DNA from 3 places in the Enterobacter cloacae complex sp. IR5418 genome. Region 3 is predicted to be linked to each of the others. Evidence: riboswitches for the same ligand, from Rfam matches in the RefSeq annotation. Region 3 holds a riboswitch; each other region holds the start of a gene.
The links. Region 3 has a riboswitch for thiamine pyrophosphate ahead of thiM (hydroxyethylthiazole kinase). Riboswitches for the same ligand answer to the same signal wherever they lie in the genome.
Positions count from the first base shown of each region.

Region 1: linked by a shared signal. The riboswitch ahead of thiC (phosphomethylpyrimidine synthase ThiC) and the one ahead of thiM (hydroxyethylthiazole kinase) in region 3 are both predicted to bind thiamine pyrophosphate.
Region 2: linked by a shared signal. The riboswitch ahead of thiB (thiamine ABC transporter substrate binding subunit) and the one ahead of thiM (hydroxyethylthiazole kinase) in region 3 are both predicted to bind thiamine pyrophosphate.

Region 1 is NZ_JBMKHS010000039.1:5,740-11,037, reverse strand. It holds gene thiE (thiamine phosphate synthase) at 1-619, opposite strand, end outside; gene thiC (phosphomethylpyrimidine synthase ThiC) at 619-2,514, opposite strand; TPP riboswitch at 2,594-2,703, opposite strand; gene ACOTX7_RS20725 (Rsd/AlgQ family anti-sigma factor) at 2,758-3,255, opposite strand; gene nudC (NAD(+) diphosphatase) at 3,351-4,124, shown strand; gene hemE (uroporphyrinogen decarboxylase) at 4,163-5,227, shown strand; gene nfi (deoxyribonuclease V) at 5,237-5,298, shown strand, end outside.
Region 2 is NZ_JBMKHS010000003.1:137,911-143,208, reverse strand. It holds gene ACOTX7_RS03975 (sugar efflux transporter) at 1-626, opposite strand, end outside; gene sgrT (glucose uptake inhibitor SgrT) at 746-898, opposite strand; gene sgrR (HTH-type transcriptional regulator SgrR) at 987-2,642, shown strand; TPP riboswitch at 2,679-2,779, shown strand; gene thiB (thiamine ABC transporter substrate binding subunit) at 2,811-3,794, shown strand; gene thiP (thiamine/thiamine pyrophosphate ABC transporter permease ThiP) at 3,770-5,298, shown strand, end outside.
Region 3 is NZ_JBMKHS010000033.1:29,265-34,562, forward strand. It holds gene ACOTX7_RS19780 (hypothetical protein) at 1-338, opposite strand, end outside; gene ACOTX7_RS19785 (YadA C-terminal domain-containing protein) at 524-1,579, opposite strand; TPP riboswitch at 2,196-2,292, shown strand; gene thiM (hydroxyethylthiazole kinase) at 2,328-3,098, shown strand; gene thiD (bifunctional hydroxymethylpyrimidine kinase/phosphomethylpyrimidine kinase) at 3,095-3,895, shown strand; gene ACOTX7_RS19800 (GntR family transcriptional regulator) at 3,938-4,684, shown strand; gene ACOTX7_RS19805 (PfkB family carbohydrate kinase) at 4,658-5,298, opposite strand, start outside.

The DNA.
Region 1 (5,298 bases), on a different contig from region 3:
CTGCCAGTTGTAAAAGCTGCGCGGTGGCGGCCTGCCAGTCTGCCGCCTGGGTGATGGCGCTGACGACGGCGATACTGCCGACGCCAGTTTCCAGCACGGCGGGTGCACGTTCGAGGCTGATCCCGCCGATGGCGACGGTGGGGTAATCGGCAAGGCGTTTGACGTGGCTCGCGAGCTGCGTCAGTCCCTGGGGTGCGGACGGCATCTGCTTGGTTTGCGTCGGAAAAACGTGCCCGAGGGCGATGTAGGAGGGGCGGGCCGCCAGCGCCACGTCGATCTCCATATCATCGTGCGTTGAAACGCCAAGGCGTAGCCCGGCGTCGCGGATAGCGTTCAGATCCGTTGTTTCCAGATCTTCCTGTCCCAGATGCACGCCGTACGCCTGGTGTTTAACCGCCAGCCGCCAGTAGTCGTTGATAAACAGGCGGGCGTCGTAGCGACGTCCCAGCGCGATGGCGGCGACCACGTCGGCCTCCACCTCTTCATCACGTTTATCCTTGATGCGCAGCTGTAGGGTGCGAACGCCAGCTTCCAGCAGGCGGGCGATCCACTCCACGCTGTCCACCACCGGGTAAAGTCCTAAGCGGAAGGGTACGGGGGGGAAATCAGGCTGATACATTACGCCTCCTCTTTTTTGAGGTAAATTTCACCGCCTTTCGCGCGGAAGGTTTCCGACATGTCCGCCATACCGACTTCAATGGTCTGCGCGGCGGCGTAGTCGCGCACCTCCTGGCTGATTTTCATCGAGCAGAATTTTGGTCCGCACATGGAGCAGAAGTGCGCCACCTTACCCGACTCCTGCGGCAGGGTTTCATCGTGATAGGCGCGGGCGGTGAACGGGTCCAGCGCCAGGTTGAACTGGTCTTCCCAGCGGAATTCAAAGCGCGCTTTGGACATAGCGTTGTCGCGGATTTGCGCGCCCGGATGGCCTTTCGCCAGATCCGCCGCGTGGGCGGCAATCTTGTAGGTGATCAGCCCCTGCTTCACGTCCTCTTTGTTTGGCAGACCGAGATGCTCTTTCGGCGTCACGTAGCAGAGCATGGCGCAGCCGAACCAGCCGATCATCGCCGCGCCGATCCCGGACGTGAAGTGGTCATAGCCCGGCGCAATATCGGTGGTCAACGGCCCCAGGGTATAGAACGGTGCTTCGTGGCAGTGCTCCAGCTCCTCGGTCATGTTGCGGCGGATCATCTGCATCGGCACGTGGCCCGGGCCTTCAATCATTACCTGCACGTCATACTCCCAGGCGATTTTGGTCAGTTCGCCCAACGTATGCAGCTCGGCAAACTGCGCCTCGTCGTTCGCGTCACGGATGGAGCCAGGACGCAGGCCGTCGCCCAGCGACAGAGAGACATCGTACGCAGCGCAGATTTCGCAGATCTCTCGGAAATGCTCGTAGAGGAAGTTTTCCTGATGATGGGACAGGCACCACTTCGCCATAATCGAACCGCCGCGCGAGACGATGCCGGTCAGACGTTTCGCCGTCATCGGCACGTAGCGCAGCAGCACGCCCGCGTGGATGGTGAAGTAGTCCACGCCCTGCTCGGCCTGCTCCAGCAGCGTGTCGCGGAAGGCTTCCCAGGTGAGGTCTTCTGCAATGCCGTTGACCTTCTCCAGCGCCTGATAAATCGGGACGGTGCCAATCGGCACCGGGCTGTTACGCAGGATCCACTCGCGGGTTTCGTGGATGTAGCGGCCCGTGGAAAGGTCCATTACCGTGTCCGCGCCCCAGCGCGTCGACCAGACCAGCTTTTCCACCTCTTCTTCGATGGAAGAGGTAACGGCAGAGTTGCCGATGTTAGCGTTGACCTTCACCAGAAAGTTACGGCCGATAATCATCGGCTCGGATTCCGGGTGGTTGATGTTGGCGGGGATAATGGCGCGCCCGGCGGCCACTTCGTCACGCACGAATTCCGGCGTGATGTTCTCCGGCAGGCGAGCGCCAAATCCTTCACCCGGATGCTGATAGCGCAGCACTTCGCTACGGATGCGCTCGCGGCCCATGTTTTCGCGGATGGCGATGAACTCCATCTCCGGTGTGACAATACCCTGGCGCGCGTAGTGCAGCTGGGTCACGCATTTACCCGCTCTGGCGCGTTTTGGCGTCAGCAGGCCGGTAAAGCGCAGCTCGTCCAGACCGTCGTCGGCCAGGCGCTCGTTGGTATACGCCGAGCTGCGCACGCTCAGTTCCTCGCAGTCGTTACGCGCATCAATCCACGGCTGGCGAAGCTTTGCCAGACCCTGCTGCACATTGATGGCAACAGAAGGGTCGCCGTACGGGCCGGAGGTGTCATACACCGGCACGGCTTCGTTGTCTTCAAACTGCGGATTCTCTTTGCTGCCGCCAATAAGCGTCGGGCTGAGCTGGATTTCGCGCATCGGCACACGGATATCAGCCTGCGAGCCAGAAATATAGATGCGCGTTGAGTTCGGGAAAGCGGTGCCTTCCAGGGTGTCGATGAAGTGTTGGGCTTGTGCGCGCTGTTCGCGGCGGGTCAGTTTTGTTGTAGACATAGCTCATTCCAGATGTGAAGGACATGGCTTGTCAGACGACGGATGAAGCAAGAGAAGATCGCCCCAGGGGCGATACAACAGCAGTGTGACTCTTGTTCCCTTCGCAGGTATTAGCCTGATCAGGTTCCGCGGATCCCGAATTAACGGTCTCAGCCCGTGCTTTCGCACTGGGCACTCCGACAAGAAAAATCCCCCTCGTGAGAGGGGCGAATGGTTGTAAATTACTCGTTAACGATTAAGAACTCAAGCAGGGCGCGCAACGTTATCGCTGATGCTGATATTCAGGTTGTTGTCCAGCACGAGGGCGATGAGCTTGTCTTCCAGCGTGAATCGCTCTTCCAGGGCCTCGCCAAGGTCGGAAAGCGCCTGCTGAAACTCAAGATAGTTATCGTGATCGATAGCGTTCTCAAGCGTGGAATCGTAGTAGTCCATGATCTGCTGGGTGTTGGCTTCCAGCAGCGGACAAAGTTTGCTGGCCGCTAAATACGGCGTTGTCCCTTCCATTTCGCGGATAATGCGTTCATAAATGTTGAAATGGCCGTCGGAAAGGTAGTCGACAAGGCTCTGACAAAAGTCATCCAGCGCTTTTTCATTCAGCCGCATAAAGGATTCTTTGCCAGGCTTAAGACCAACCAGATTGTAATACGCCACGAGTAGATGCTTGCGCACATGTAGCCAGCGATCCACCAGGGTGTTACTTCCTCCAACGCGCTCAGTCAGGCTTTCCAGCTGGTTTAACATGGTCGACTCCATAAGGTTTAGAATGGGATCTGCTTATCCAAAATGTAACCACAATGCTAACAAAATGTCAGTGAAGCGAAGGTAGTGCAATAGATATGGATCGTATTATTGAAAAATCAGATCTGGGTTGGTGGATCGTCAGTCACGAACAAAAATTATGGCTGCCTGGTGGGGAGATACCCTACGGAGCGGCAGAGATCTTCGATCTCGTCGGCCAACCCGCTCTGCGGATCGGCGAGTGGCAGGGCGATCCGGTATGGTTGATCCAACAGGCTCGTCGTCAGGATATGGGATCCGTTCGTCAGGTACTGGATCGGGATGTCGGCCTGTTTCAGCTGGCGGGGCGCGGCGTGCAGCTGGCGGAGTTTTACCGCTCGCACAAATACTGCGGCTACTGCGGGCACACCATGCACCCGAGCAAAACCGAGTGGGCAATGCTCTGCGGCCACTGCCGTGAACGCTACTATCCGCAAATCGCGCCGTGCATCATTGTCGCCATCCGCCGGGATGATTCCATCCTGCTGGCACAGCATACCCGCCATCGAAACGGCATTCACACCGTCCTCGCCGGTTTCGTGGAAGTTGGTGAAACGCTGGAGCAGGCGGTGGCGCGTGAGGTGATGGAGGAGAGCGGCATCAAGGTGAAAAACCTGCGCTACGTGACGTCGCAGCCGTGGCCGTTCCCGATGTCTCTGATGACCGCGTTTATGGCGGAATACGACAGCGGCGAGATTGTTATCGATCAGAAAGAGCTGCTGGAGGCGAACTGGTATCGCTACGACGATTTGCCTCTTTTACCCCCTCCGGGTACGGTGGCGCGTCGCCTGATAGAAGATACCGTGGCAATGTGTCGGGCCGAGTATGAGTAGTGTTACACTGACGGACTGACGCAATAAGGAACTGCAAAATGACCGAACTGAAGAACGATCGTTATCTGCGTGCGCTGCTGCGCCAGCCCGTTGATGTCACCCCGGTGTGGATGATGCGCCAGGCGGGACGCTATCTGCCAGAGTACAAAGCCACGCGCGCGCAGGCCGGTGATTTTATGTCGCTGTGCAAAAACGCCGAGCTGGCCTGTGAAGTGACGCTCCAGCCGCTACGCCGCTTCCCGCTTGATGCCGCCATTCTTTTTTCGGACATTCTCACCATTCCGGATGCGATGGGCCTTGGGCTCTATTTCGAAACCGGAGAAGGCCCGCGTTTTACCTCTCCGATCAAAAGCAAAGCCGACGTTGATAAGCTGCCGATCCCCGATCCGGAAGGCGAGCTGGGCTACGTGATGAACGCCGTGCGCACCATCCGCCGCGAGTTGAAAGGCGAGGTGCCGCTGATTGGCTTCTCCGGCAGCCCGTGGACGCTGGCCACCTACATGGTGGAAGGCGGCAGCAGCAAAGCCTTTACTGTGATCAAAAAGATGATGTACGCCGAGCCGCTGGCGCTGCATGCCCTGCTCGACAAGCTGGCGAAGAGCGTCACACTCTATCTCAACGCGCAGATTAAAGCCGGTGCGCAGTCAGTGATGATTTTCGACACCTGGGGCGGCGTGCTGACCGGACGCGATTATCAGCAGTTCTCCCTGTACTACATGCACAAAATCGTCGACGGCCTGCTGCGTGAAAACGAAGGCCGCCGCGTGCCGGTAACGCTGTTTACCAAAGGCGGCGGTCAGTGGCTGGAAGCGATGGCGGCCACCGGCTGCGACGCGCTGGGCCTCGACTGGACCACCGATATTGCCGATGCGCGTCGTCGCGTGGGGGACAAAGTGGCGCTCCAGGGCAACATGGACCCGTCCATGCTCTATGCGCAGCCCGCCCGCATCGAAGAAGAAGTGTCGACTATACTGTCTGGTTTCGGCCAGGGCGAAGGCCATGTCTTCAACCTCGGTCACGGTATTCATCAGGATGTACCGCCAGAACACGCAGGCGTATTTGTGGAGGCGGTGCATCGGCTTTCTGCCCAGTATCACAAGTAAGGAGTGGTTATGGATCTCGCGTCGCTACGCGCTCAGCAAATCGAACTGGCTTCATCGGTGATCCGCGAGGA
Region 2 (5,298 bases), on a different contig from region 3:
ACCTGGGTGATGGGTTTGTCCGTCGTCTGCTCTACGCGCGCCACCGATGGCAGCGCAAAGGCTATCAGCGCCAGGCTGATGGCAAAAATCCCCGCAGCGATGGTGAACATGGCGGTGAAACCGTAATTCAGCGCCAGCATGAACGCCAGCGGAGGGCCGATGACCCACGCGAGAGAGAGCTGCGCGCGCATCACCGAGCTGAACATCACCACTTCCCGCGCCGAGTTGTCGGCGTACTCCCGGGCCAGGGCGAAGAGTTGCGGCATGGCGGTATTCGCGAGCGAGGCCAGCAGTACGCCGCAGGTGATGAGGGTCAGGTAATGGCGGTTGAAGGCAAACAGCAGCGCGTTGCCCACGGCCATGGCGCAACAAAAGAGGATCAGCTTACGGCGATCGCCCTGGCTGTCGGATCGTTTCGCCAGCCCCAGGCTGACGAGGATCCCGGCAATGGCGTTGACGGTATAGAACAGGCCCACCCAAAACGGCTGCGCCCCCACCTCGCGGCTGAGAAACAGGCTCAGCGTCGGCGCCTGTAGCGCACCGGCCACGCCCATCATGAAGGCTACCAGCATAAAAGCGGCGTACACGCCGTTCAGGCGTCGCCCCATCGTCATCAACCAGAGCATGCGCAAGTCCTTATGAAAGCGAATCGAATTGGGTGAAATAGTAAACGAAAAAAGCCAGCAAAAACATTTTGCTGGCGGGTGATTAGCACCAATACTCAGTCACACATGATCGAGGCGAGTTAGCGAGAAGAGGTCGGTTTCGTAACGTCCCACTGCATCAATTCTTCTAACGTTTTCAGCCGCTGCTCTGCGCACTGGCGGGCCAGCCAGGACGATCCTTTTGTCGCTGAAAAGTACTGCTGATAAAACTGACGTGCGGTAGACCTCTTCATAATTTACCTCCTCGCTTCATCGGGAAGCATTATTGGCCTAATATAGGGATTAATAAATTGCTGATTTTTTGTCAGGAGTTCCTCTTTTATGCCATCCGGTCGACTGCAACAACAATTTATCCGCCTCTGGCAGTGCTGCGAGGGGCAATCGCATGAGACCACGCTCAACGAGCTGGCTGAGCTTCTCAACTGCTCCCGGCGTCATATGCGTACCCTCCTTAACACCATGCAGCAGCAGGGCTGGCTGAACTGGGAGGCCGAGGCTGGACGCGGCAAGCGCTCGCGCCTGACGTTCCTTTATACCGGCCTGGCATTACAGCAACAGCGGGCGGAGGATCTGCTGGAGCAGGACCGCATCGATCAGCTGGTACAACTGGTAGGCGATAAAGCTGCCGTACGGCAGATGCTGGTCTCGCATCTCGGGCGCAGCTTTCGTCAGGGACGCCACATTCTGCGGGTGCTTTACTATCGCCCAATGAAAAATCTGTTGCCCGGTACGGCGTTACGTCGCTCAGAAACCCACATGGCCAGACAGATTTTCAGCGGCCTGACGCGGATAAATGAGGAAAATGGGGAACTGGAAGCGGATATTGCCCACCACTGGCAGCAGCTTTCCCCCCTGCACTGGCGTTTCTTTTTACGCCCGGGCATTCATTTCCACCATGGACGCGAACTGGAGATGCGTGACGTTATCGACTCTTTAACGCGCGCCCGCACCCTGCCGCTCTACTCGCATATCGCGCAGATCCACTCCCCGACGGCCTGGACGCTGGATATTGAGCTGTCGCAGCCGGACAAATGGCTGCCGTGGCTTCTGGGCTATGTGCCCTCGATGATCCTGCCTGCCGAGTGGCGATCCCTGAACAATTTTTCCAGCCTGCCGATTGGTACGGGCCCCTACGCCGTTTCGCGGAACAACAACAATCAGCTTAAGATCCGCGCCTTTGATGACTACTTTGGGTATCGGGCGCTGATCGACGAAGTGAACGTCTGGGTGTTACCGGATCTCAACGAAGAGCTGAGTGCAGGTCTGACCCTGGAAGGGCCAACGGCTGGCGAAAAAGCGTTCGAGAGCCGCCTGGAGGAGGGCTGCTACTACCTGCTCTTTGACAGCCGCAGCCATCGCGGAGCAAACCACGACGTCCGCAAGTGGATCAGCCATATTCTGGCGCCCGCTAACCTGATTTATCACGCCGAGGAGCAATACCAGACCTGGTGGTTCCCGGCCTATGGCCTGCTTCCGCGCTGGCACCATGCGCAGCCCGTGCGCAGTGAAAAACCTGCCGGACTGGAGACCATCACCCTCAGCTACTATCGCGATCACATTGAGCACCGTTTCATCGCGAAGATCATGAGCACGCTGCTGGCAGCCGAAGGCGTGACGCTGGCGATACAGGAAGTCGATTATGATGAATGGCACCGTGGGGATGTCGTCAGCGATATCTGGCTCAACAGCGCGAACTTCACGTTGCCGCTTGATTTCTCGCTCTTTTCTCACCTGTATGAAGTGCCCCTGATTCAGCACTGTATCAACCGGAACTGGCAGCAGGACGCCGCGCGGTGGCGGGCAGGCGAAATGGATCTGGCCGCCTGGTGCCAGGAGCTACTGGCCGGGCAGACGATCGTACCGCTGATCCACCACTGGCTGCTGATCCAGGGACAGCGCAGCATGCGCGGCCTGCGGATGAATACCCTGGGCTGGTTTGATTTTAAATCCGCCTGGTTTGCGCCGCCGGAGCCATAACGCTTTCGTAATATTCACCAAATCATTACAATAACGCCGTTCTCAACGGGGTGCTGCATCACTGATGTGCGCTGAGATAATACCCGTCGAACCTGATCCGGATAACGCCGGCGAAGGGATTTGAGGCTGTCTCTCAAAATCCTTTGCCACTCAACCCTGAGGTGCAAAGTGTTAAAAAACGTTCTTCCTCTGCTGGCGCTGTTTGCGCTGCCTGTTTTTGCTAAGCCTGTTCTGACGGTCTATACCTACGACTCCTTCTCCGCCGACTGGGGCCCCGGCCCGGTGGTTAAAAAAGCCTTCGAAGCCGACTGCAACTGCGAGCTGAAATTCGTGGCGCTGGAAGATGGCGTGTCGCTGCTCAACCGTCTGCGCATGGAAGGCAAAAACAGCAAAGCCGACGTGGTGCTGGGGCTGGATAACAACCTGCTGGAAGCCGCCACCCAAACCAGACTGTTCGCCAAAAGCGGCGTGGCGGCAGATGCCGTCAACGTGCCGGGCGGCTGGAAAAACGACACATTTGTTCCCTTTGATTACGGGTACTTTGCGTTCGTCTACGACAAAAATAAGCTGAAGAACCCGCCAAAAAGCCTGAAAGAGCTGGTCGAAAGCGACCAGAAGTGGCGCGTGATTTATGAAGATCCGCGTACCAGCACGCCGGGTCTGGGGCTGCTGCTGTGGATGCAAAAGGTCTACGGAGACAAAACGCCGGAAGCGTGGCAGAAGCTGGCCGCGAAAACCGTTACCGTCACCAAAGGCTGGAGCGAAGCCTACGGCCTGTTCCTGAAAGGCGAAAGCGACCTGGTACTGAGCTATACCACCTCTCCGGCCTACCACATTATCGCCGAGAAGAAAGATAACTACGCCGCCGCGAACTTTGCTGAAGGACATTATTTGCAGGTGGAAGTGGCTGCCCGCACCGCCGCGAGCAAACAGCCGGAGCTTGCTGAAAAATTCCTGAAATTTATGGTTTCACCGGCCTTCCAGAATGCTATTCCGACAGGAAACTGGATGTACCCTGTCACTGACGTTGCGCTGCCGGCAGGTTTTGAGCAGCTGAACAAACCGCAAACCTCACTGGAATTCACGCCGCAGCAGGTTGCCGCCCAGCGTGCCGCATGGATAAGCGAATGGCAACGCGCCGTCAGCCGCTGATCCCCGGCTGGTTAGTTCCCGGGCTGCTCGCCGCCATACTGATGGTGGTCGTCAGCCTGGGGGCATTCCTTGCGCTGTGGTTTAACGCGCCAGAGAGCGATCTGCTCGCCCTCTGGCACGACAGCTATCTCTGGCACGTCATTCGTTTCTCCTTCTGGCAGGCGTTTCTCTCCGCACTGTTGTCGGTGCTCCCGGCCATTTTCCTCGCGCGCGCGCTCTATCGCAGACGTTTCCCCGGCAGACTGGCCCTGCTACGGCTGTGCGCGATGACGCTCATCCTCCCGGTACTGGTGGCGGTGTTCGGGATTCTGAGCGTCTACGGTCGGCAGGGCTGGCTGGCCTCCCTCTTCAGCCTGCTTGGCCTGGAATGGACCTTCTCCCCCTACGGCCTGAAAGGCATTCTGCTGGCGCATATTTTTTTCAATATGCCGATGGCGACGCGCCTCTTTTTACAGGCGCTGGAAAACATTCCCGGCGAGCAGCGCCAGATTGCCGCCCAGCTTGGCATGCGCGGCTGGTCGTTCTTCCGTTTTGTCGAATGGCCGTGGCTGCGACGACAAATCGCCCCGGTTGCCGCGCTGATTTTTATGCTCTGCTTCGCCAGCTTTGCGACTGTGCTTTCTCTCGGCGGCGGGCCGCAGGCCACCACCATTGAGCTGGCGATTTATCAGGCCTTAAGTTACGACTACGATCCGGGGCGCGCCGCGCTGCTGGCGATCGTCCAGATGGTGTGCTGTCTGGCACTGGTGTTACTCAGCCAGCGGCTAAGCAAAGCGCTCCCCGCAGGCAGTAATAACGTGACTGGCTGGCGCGATCCGCAGGACAGCCTGCACAGCCGCGTCTCGGATTTTATGCTGATTGCGCTGGCACTCCTGCTTCTGCTGCCCCCGCTGCTGGCCGTTATCGTTGATGGCCTGAATCGCAATGTGATGTCGGTACTGCAACAGCCTGTCCTGTGGCAAGCGACGTGGACCTCATTGCGCATCGCGCTGGCAGCCGGGCTATTGTGTGTGATCCTGACCATGATGCTGCTCTGGAGTAGCCGCGAACTCTACGCGCGTCATGCCCGCAAAGCCGGACAGGCGCTGGAGCTGACGGGCATGCTGATCCTGGCGATGCCGGGCATTGTGCTGGCGACAGGGTTCTTTTTACTGTTTAACAGCACCCTCGGCCTGCCGGAGAGCGCCGACGGCATCGTCATTTTTACCAACGCCTTAATGGCCATCCCATATGCGCTGAAGGTGCTGGAAAACCCGATGCGGGATGCAAACAGCCGGTATAGCTTCCTGTGCCAGTCCCTTGGCATTATGGGCTGGCGGCGGCTGAAGGTGGTCGAGCTACGCGCCCTGAAACGACCGCTCGCCCAGGCGCTGGCCTTTGCCTGCGTGCTGTCGATTGGCGATTTTGGCGTAGTCGCCCTCTTTGGCAACGAAAATTTCCGCACGCTGCCGTTCTGGCTTTATCAGCAAATTGGCTCTTATCGCAGTCAGGATGGCGCGGTCAC
Region 3 (5,298 bases):
TTACCCTGAATCTCATAGAAATTCGCATTCAGACGTTTAACGCTGGCTTTTTTGCCGTTGACCGTGGCGCTAAAAAAGCCGTTTGAAAGGGTGGCATTAACCGTATCCGACGAGAATGAGGCTTCTCGCAGGGGATCGTGAACGGATTCCGCTGGTTTGTGTTGTGCCGCGTTTTCCGCTTTGGTTTTGCTGATATCGCAGGAGCCATCGCCAGCGCTAATTTGCGTGCATCCTGAACGTTCTAATTGAGCGCGATAATGGGCGTTTATGGCGTGCGCAGGCGAGACACAACCTGCAAGCACGGCAGTACTTATAACTAACATCATTGATTTCTTCATTTTTTCACCTTAAAAACGACACAAATACCAGGAGACGTACATCACGCCGATCCAGATCCCGACCGAAATCAGCATCAGATACAGGGCTGCTGAAATAAAAATATATTTAGACATCTTTTTGTATCAACGAAATGCTCATCAGTAAAAAATGAGACTTTATATTTGTCCGATGATTGTTTTACGCTTTAAAAGCCCATTCCAATCCCAACCGAAGCACCCATATTATTCGCGGTATCATCTGAGAAGCTCACTTTCGCAATGACATGGGAATTAACGTTAACGGACGCACCGACAGCAAGCGCGCTCTCGCCGTTGTAAGTCGCGCCGCCAGCAGAGAACATGAGGCGCTGATTCGTTTGCACTTGTGGCAAACCCGCCATCGCCATCGCCCCTGAAATACCGGCATTGGCCTGCTTCTTATTATTGTCCACTTCATCACGCAGAGTTTTAAATTGCTGGCTGGTGTTAGTATTCATAGCCTGTAATGTCTGCCTGGTGGCTTGCAGATCCTGCGTGGCGGCGGTAACAGCCAGGCTATTTTTAGCGACCTTCGCCTGGGTAGCCGTATCCAGTTGTCGTTGTGTCACGGTGGTTGTTACACCATCTTTACCGTTATGACCGTCTGCACCGTCGCGACCGTTTCTTCCCGCAATGCCTTGTGCGCCAGTATCACCCTTATCACCTTTCATGCCTGTCGCGCCGGTATCGCCTTTATCGCCCTTCGCGCCAGTTGCACCGGTATCACCTTTATCGCCTTTCGCGCCAGTCGCACCGGTATCCCCTTTATCACCTTTCGCGCCATCTGTACCGTTGATGGGTTTAGGTGCATTTTCGAGAGCAGTAAGGCGGCTGTCCTGAATATTATCGACGTGTTGAAGGTTGATAATTGCTGCTCCGTTAGTCGCCACACCCTGTAGGGCCGCCTCACTTTTCAGACTGGCGGTATCGGCAAGCGCGCCTGCAAGCAACGCTTTCTGATGTGCGTCGTGAGCCATTTTATCCACGACCAACACGCCTAGTTTTGTGGACTGAAGGTCGTCATCAACCTGCGTTAAGCGGTTATCCGTTGCGATATCACGGTTAATGCTATCAGCTTTGTTTTGTGTAATCTGATTCTGATGGTCATCGACAATGTTAGTGATTTGCTGATTGTCCCAAACCGTATTCGCGGCTTCAGCGAGGCTTGTTGTACCCGCTAAGACAACGCCCATTACAAATATAGCAACAAAGGTTTTATTCATGGATTTCATTTGAAAAGCTCACATCATTAACTGTTGAAAAATACTGAAGCTGAACAGCTTTATTTTCTGGATTTAAAAAACGGATAAACGCTGTCTAAATCTTATTTAGTAACGCGAGTAAACTATCAATTAAACACAAACCAATGATTTTGATCTAAGTCATAAATATTATGAATAGTTCCGACGGCGTAAAAGTCATTTTGCGGTTGTTATTAGTGTAAACATTAAGGTGAAAATGACGTGGTAAATGAGCGGGTTAAATTAAGTGTTTAACAGAAATAAAATTCTGCAAAATAAATGTTTACATTAATATGCGGGTTTATTTCATACGAAAGAAGGTGGACTATCTTATAAAAGCGCTCCCGGTGCGTCATTATGGATAAAAATAAAATTTCCTCGCATAGAGAGTGAATAATGTTTTTCATGAGTTATTAACAAATCTAGCAGGATAATTTACTGAACAATAATGTATACATATTGAGCGTAGGTAATATCTTGCAGGTTATTGGTCACAACGGGTGGTTAACGGACAGCCCGAAACTCCTTGCACCCATGTTACCCCCCGGTTACACTACATGACTACGAATTGCTAGTTCGTAATATGCTGTTTTATAAGTAATTTGACTCGGGGTGCCCTTCTTTGTGAAGGCTGAGAAATACCCGTATTACCTGATCTGGATAATGCCAGCGTAGGGAAGTCAGATGCCTACCCGGTCATCGCTTCTTCACGTACGGCAGGAGCGAAACCATGCAGCCTGACCTGCTCGACTCACACGTTTTACATCAATTCCGAACCCGTTCTCCGCTCACGCACTGTATGACGAACGATGTCGTGCAGACCTTCACCGCTAACGTTCTGCTCGCGCTGGGGGCTTCCCCGGCAATGGTGATCGAAGCCGAGGAAGCGGAACAGTTTGCCGCACTTGCCGATGCGCTGCTCATCAACGTGGGTACACTCACCGCGCCGCGCGCCCAGTCGATGCGTCGGGCCATTGAGAGCGCAGTAGGCGCGGGCACTCCCTGGGTTCTGGATCCGGTCGCGGTTGGCGCCCTGGCGTTCCGCACCCGCTTTTGCCAGCAACTATTATCCCTTAAACCTGCGGCCATTCGTGGAAACGCCTCCGAAATCCTCGCCCTTGCCGGAATGAGTGCGGGCGGGCGTGGGGTGGATTCCACCGATACGGCGGCGAGCGCGTTGAGCGCTGCGCAGGCGCTGGCCCGCCAGACCCACGCCGTTGTTGTCGTCACAGGGGAAGTGGATCACATCACCGACGGCCAGCGAACCCGTAGGGTCGCGGGTGGCGACCCGCTGATGACCCGCGTGGTGGGGACAGGCTGTGCGCTCTCGGCGGTTGTCGCCGCCTGCTGCTCGCTGCCTGGCGACAGGCTTGATAACGCAACGGCAGCCTGCGGCTTTATGAAACGTGCAGGGTCAGTTGCGCTGTCTCATAGCCGTGGCCCCGGCAGCTTTGCCCCGGCGTTTCTGGATGCGCTTTACGCGCTGGAGGAGCAGGTATGACACGCATTAACGCCCTGACTATTGCGGGAACCGATCCCAGCGGTGGCGCGGGGATCCAGGCAGACCTGAAAACCTTCTCTGCGCTCGGCGCTTACGGCTGCTCGGTTATCACCGCGCTGGTGGCGCAAAACACGCGCGGGGTACAGTCGGTGTATCGCATTGAGCCGGATTTTGTCGCCGCACAGCTGGATTCGGTATTCAGCGATGTACGTATCGACACCACTAAAATCGGCATGCTCGCAGAGGCGGACATTGTTGAAGCGGTTGCTGAACGTCTCAAACATTACCGGATAAAAAACGTGGTGCTCGATACCGTGATGCTGGCCAAAAGCGGCGATCTGCTGCTGTCCGCCTCTGCCGTCGACACGCTGCGTAAAAAGCTGCTGCCGCAGGTGGCGCTGATCACGCCAAACCTGCCTGAAGCCGCCGCGCTGCTGGATGCGCCACACGCGCAAAACGAACGTGAGATGAAAGAGCAGGGCAATGCGCTGCTGGCGATGGGATGCAGCGCGGTGCTGATGAAAGGCGGTCATCTTGATGATGCCGAAAGCCCGGACTGGCTTTTCACCCGCGATGGCGCGCAACGTTTCACCGCCCCGCGCGTACAAACCAAAAACACCCACGGCACGGGCTGCACGCTCTCGGCGGCGCTGGCGGCGCTGCGTCCCCGTCACGCTAGCTGGGCGGAGACGGTACAGCAGGCGAAGATCTGGCTCTCCGGCGCGCTGGCAAAAGCCGATTCTCTGGAAGTGGGTCACGGTATTGGGCCGGTTCACCATTTTCATGCATGGTGGTAAGCCGTATACTGGCATAAAACCTTATGCCAGAGAAAAACAGAGATGGAACAAGCGCATACCCGGTTAATTGCTCAACTCAAGGAACGAATTGCCGCACCGGACAACACGCCGTTGTATCTGAAATTTGCCGAAACGGTTAAAAACGCGGTACGCAGCGGCGTGCTCGCGCACGGTAATATTTTACCTGGCGAGCGCGATCTGAGCCAGCTGGCCGGTGTGTCGCGCATTACGGTGCGTAAAGCAATGCAGGCGCTGGAAGAGGCCGGTGTTGTCACCCGCGCGCGTGGATACGGTACGCAAATCAACAATATCTTTGAATATTCGCTTAAAGAGGCGCGCGGGTTTTCTCAGCAGGTGGTGCTGCGTGGCAAAACGCCCAACACGCTGTGGGTCAATAAACGCGTCGTGAAGTGCCCGGAAGAGATCGCCCGCCACCTTTCCCTTGCGCCGGACAGCGATGTCTTTCTGCTTAAGCGCATCCGCTACGTGGATGACGATGCGGTATCAATAGAGGAGTCCTGGGTACCGGTAGGGTTAATCCCCAACCCGGACGACATCGGCGTCTCGCTTTATGATTACTTCCGCAGCCAGAATATCTTTCCGCAGCGCACCCGTTCCCGCGTCAGCGCCCGGATGCCGGACAGCGAGTTTCAGACGCACATAAAGATGGACGATAAGATACCGGTGCTGGTGATCAAGCAAGTCGCGCTCGATCAACAGCACCGGCCAATTGAGTACAGCATCAGCTACTGCCGCAGCGACCTATACGTCTTTGTGTGCGAGGAGTAGGGCCTCGCGCGTGGGGGCGCAGTCTCCACCGCGATGGCTGACTACCCAGGCGGCTACGGCATTGCCAAGCTGCACCGACTCTGGCAGTGACCATCCCGCGGCCAGCCCGGCAAGGGTACCTCCCGCATGGCTGTCACCCGCGCCGATGGTATCGACCACGGTAGCCGGGAACGCCGGAACGTGTCCGGAAGCGTCGCCGTCATACCAGATCGCCCCGTCTTTATCATGGCGCACGATCAGCGCAGCGCCAAACCGTTGCTGCCACTGTGTGCCGAGCTGTTCCACGTTCACGCCAAGCCATTCGGCGGCAAGTTCCGCCTCCTGCCGATTGAGCGAGACGATCGGTTTACAGGCCATGATCCGCGCCATCAGCGGGTCGGGAATATCTGCGATGCGCGGACCGAAATCGATAAAGAGCGTCACATCCTGAAGGTTTTCCAGCCAGGCCGTCAGCAACTCACCGCTGGGGGACGCCAGCTGGTAGCCGGACAACGAGATCAGGCTCCCGGCCGGTATGCTTAACCCGTCCAGCCAGCGCTGCTGCCACTGGTTCTCCACGCCGCTAAACGACATAAAGGTCCGTTCACCGTCAGGCTCCACAAGCGCCAGACACC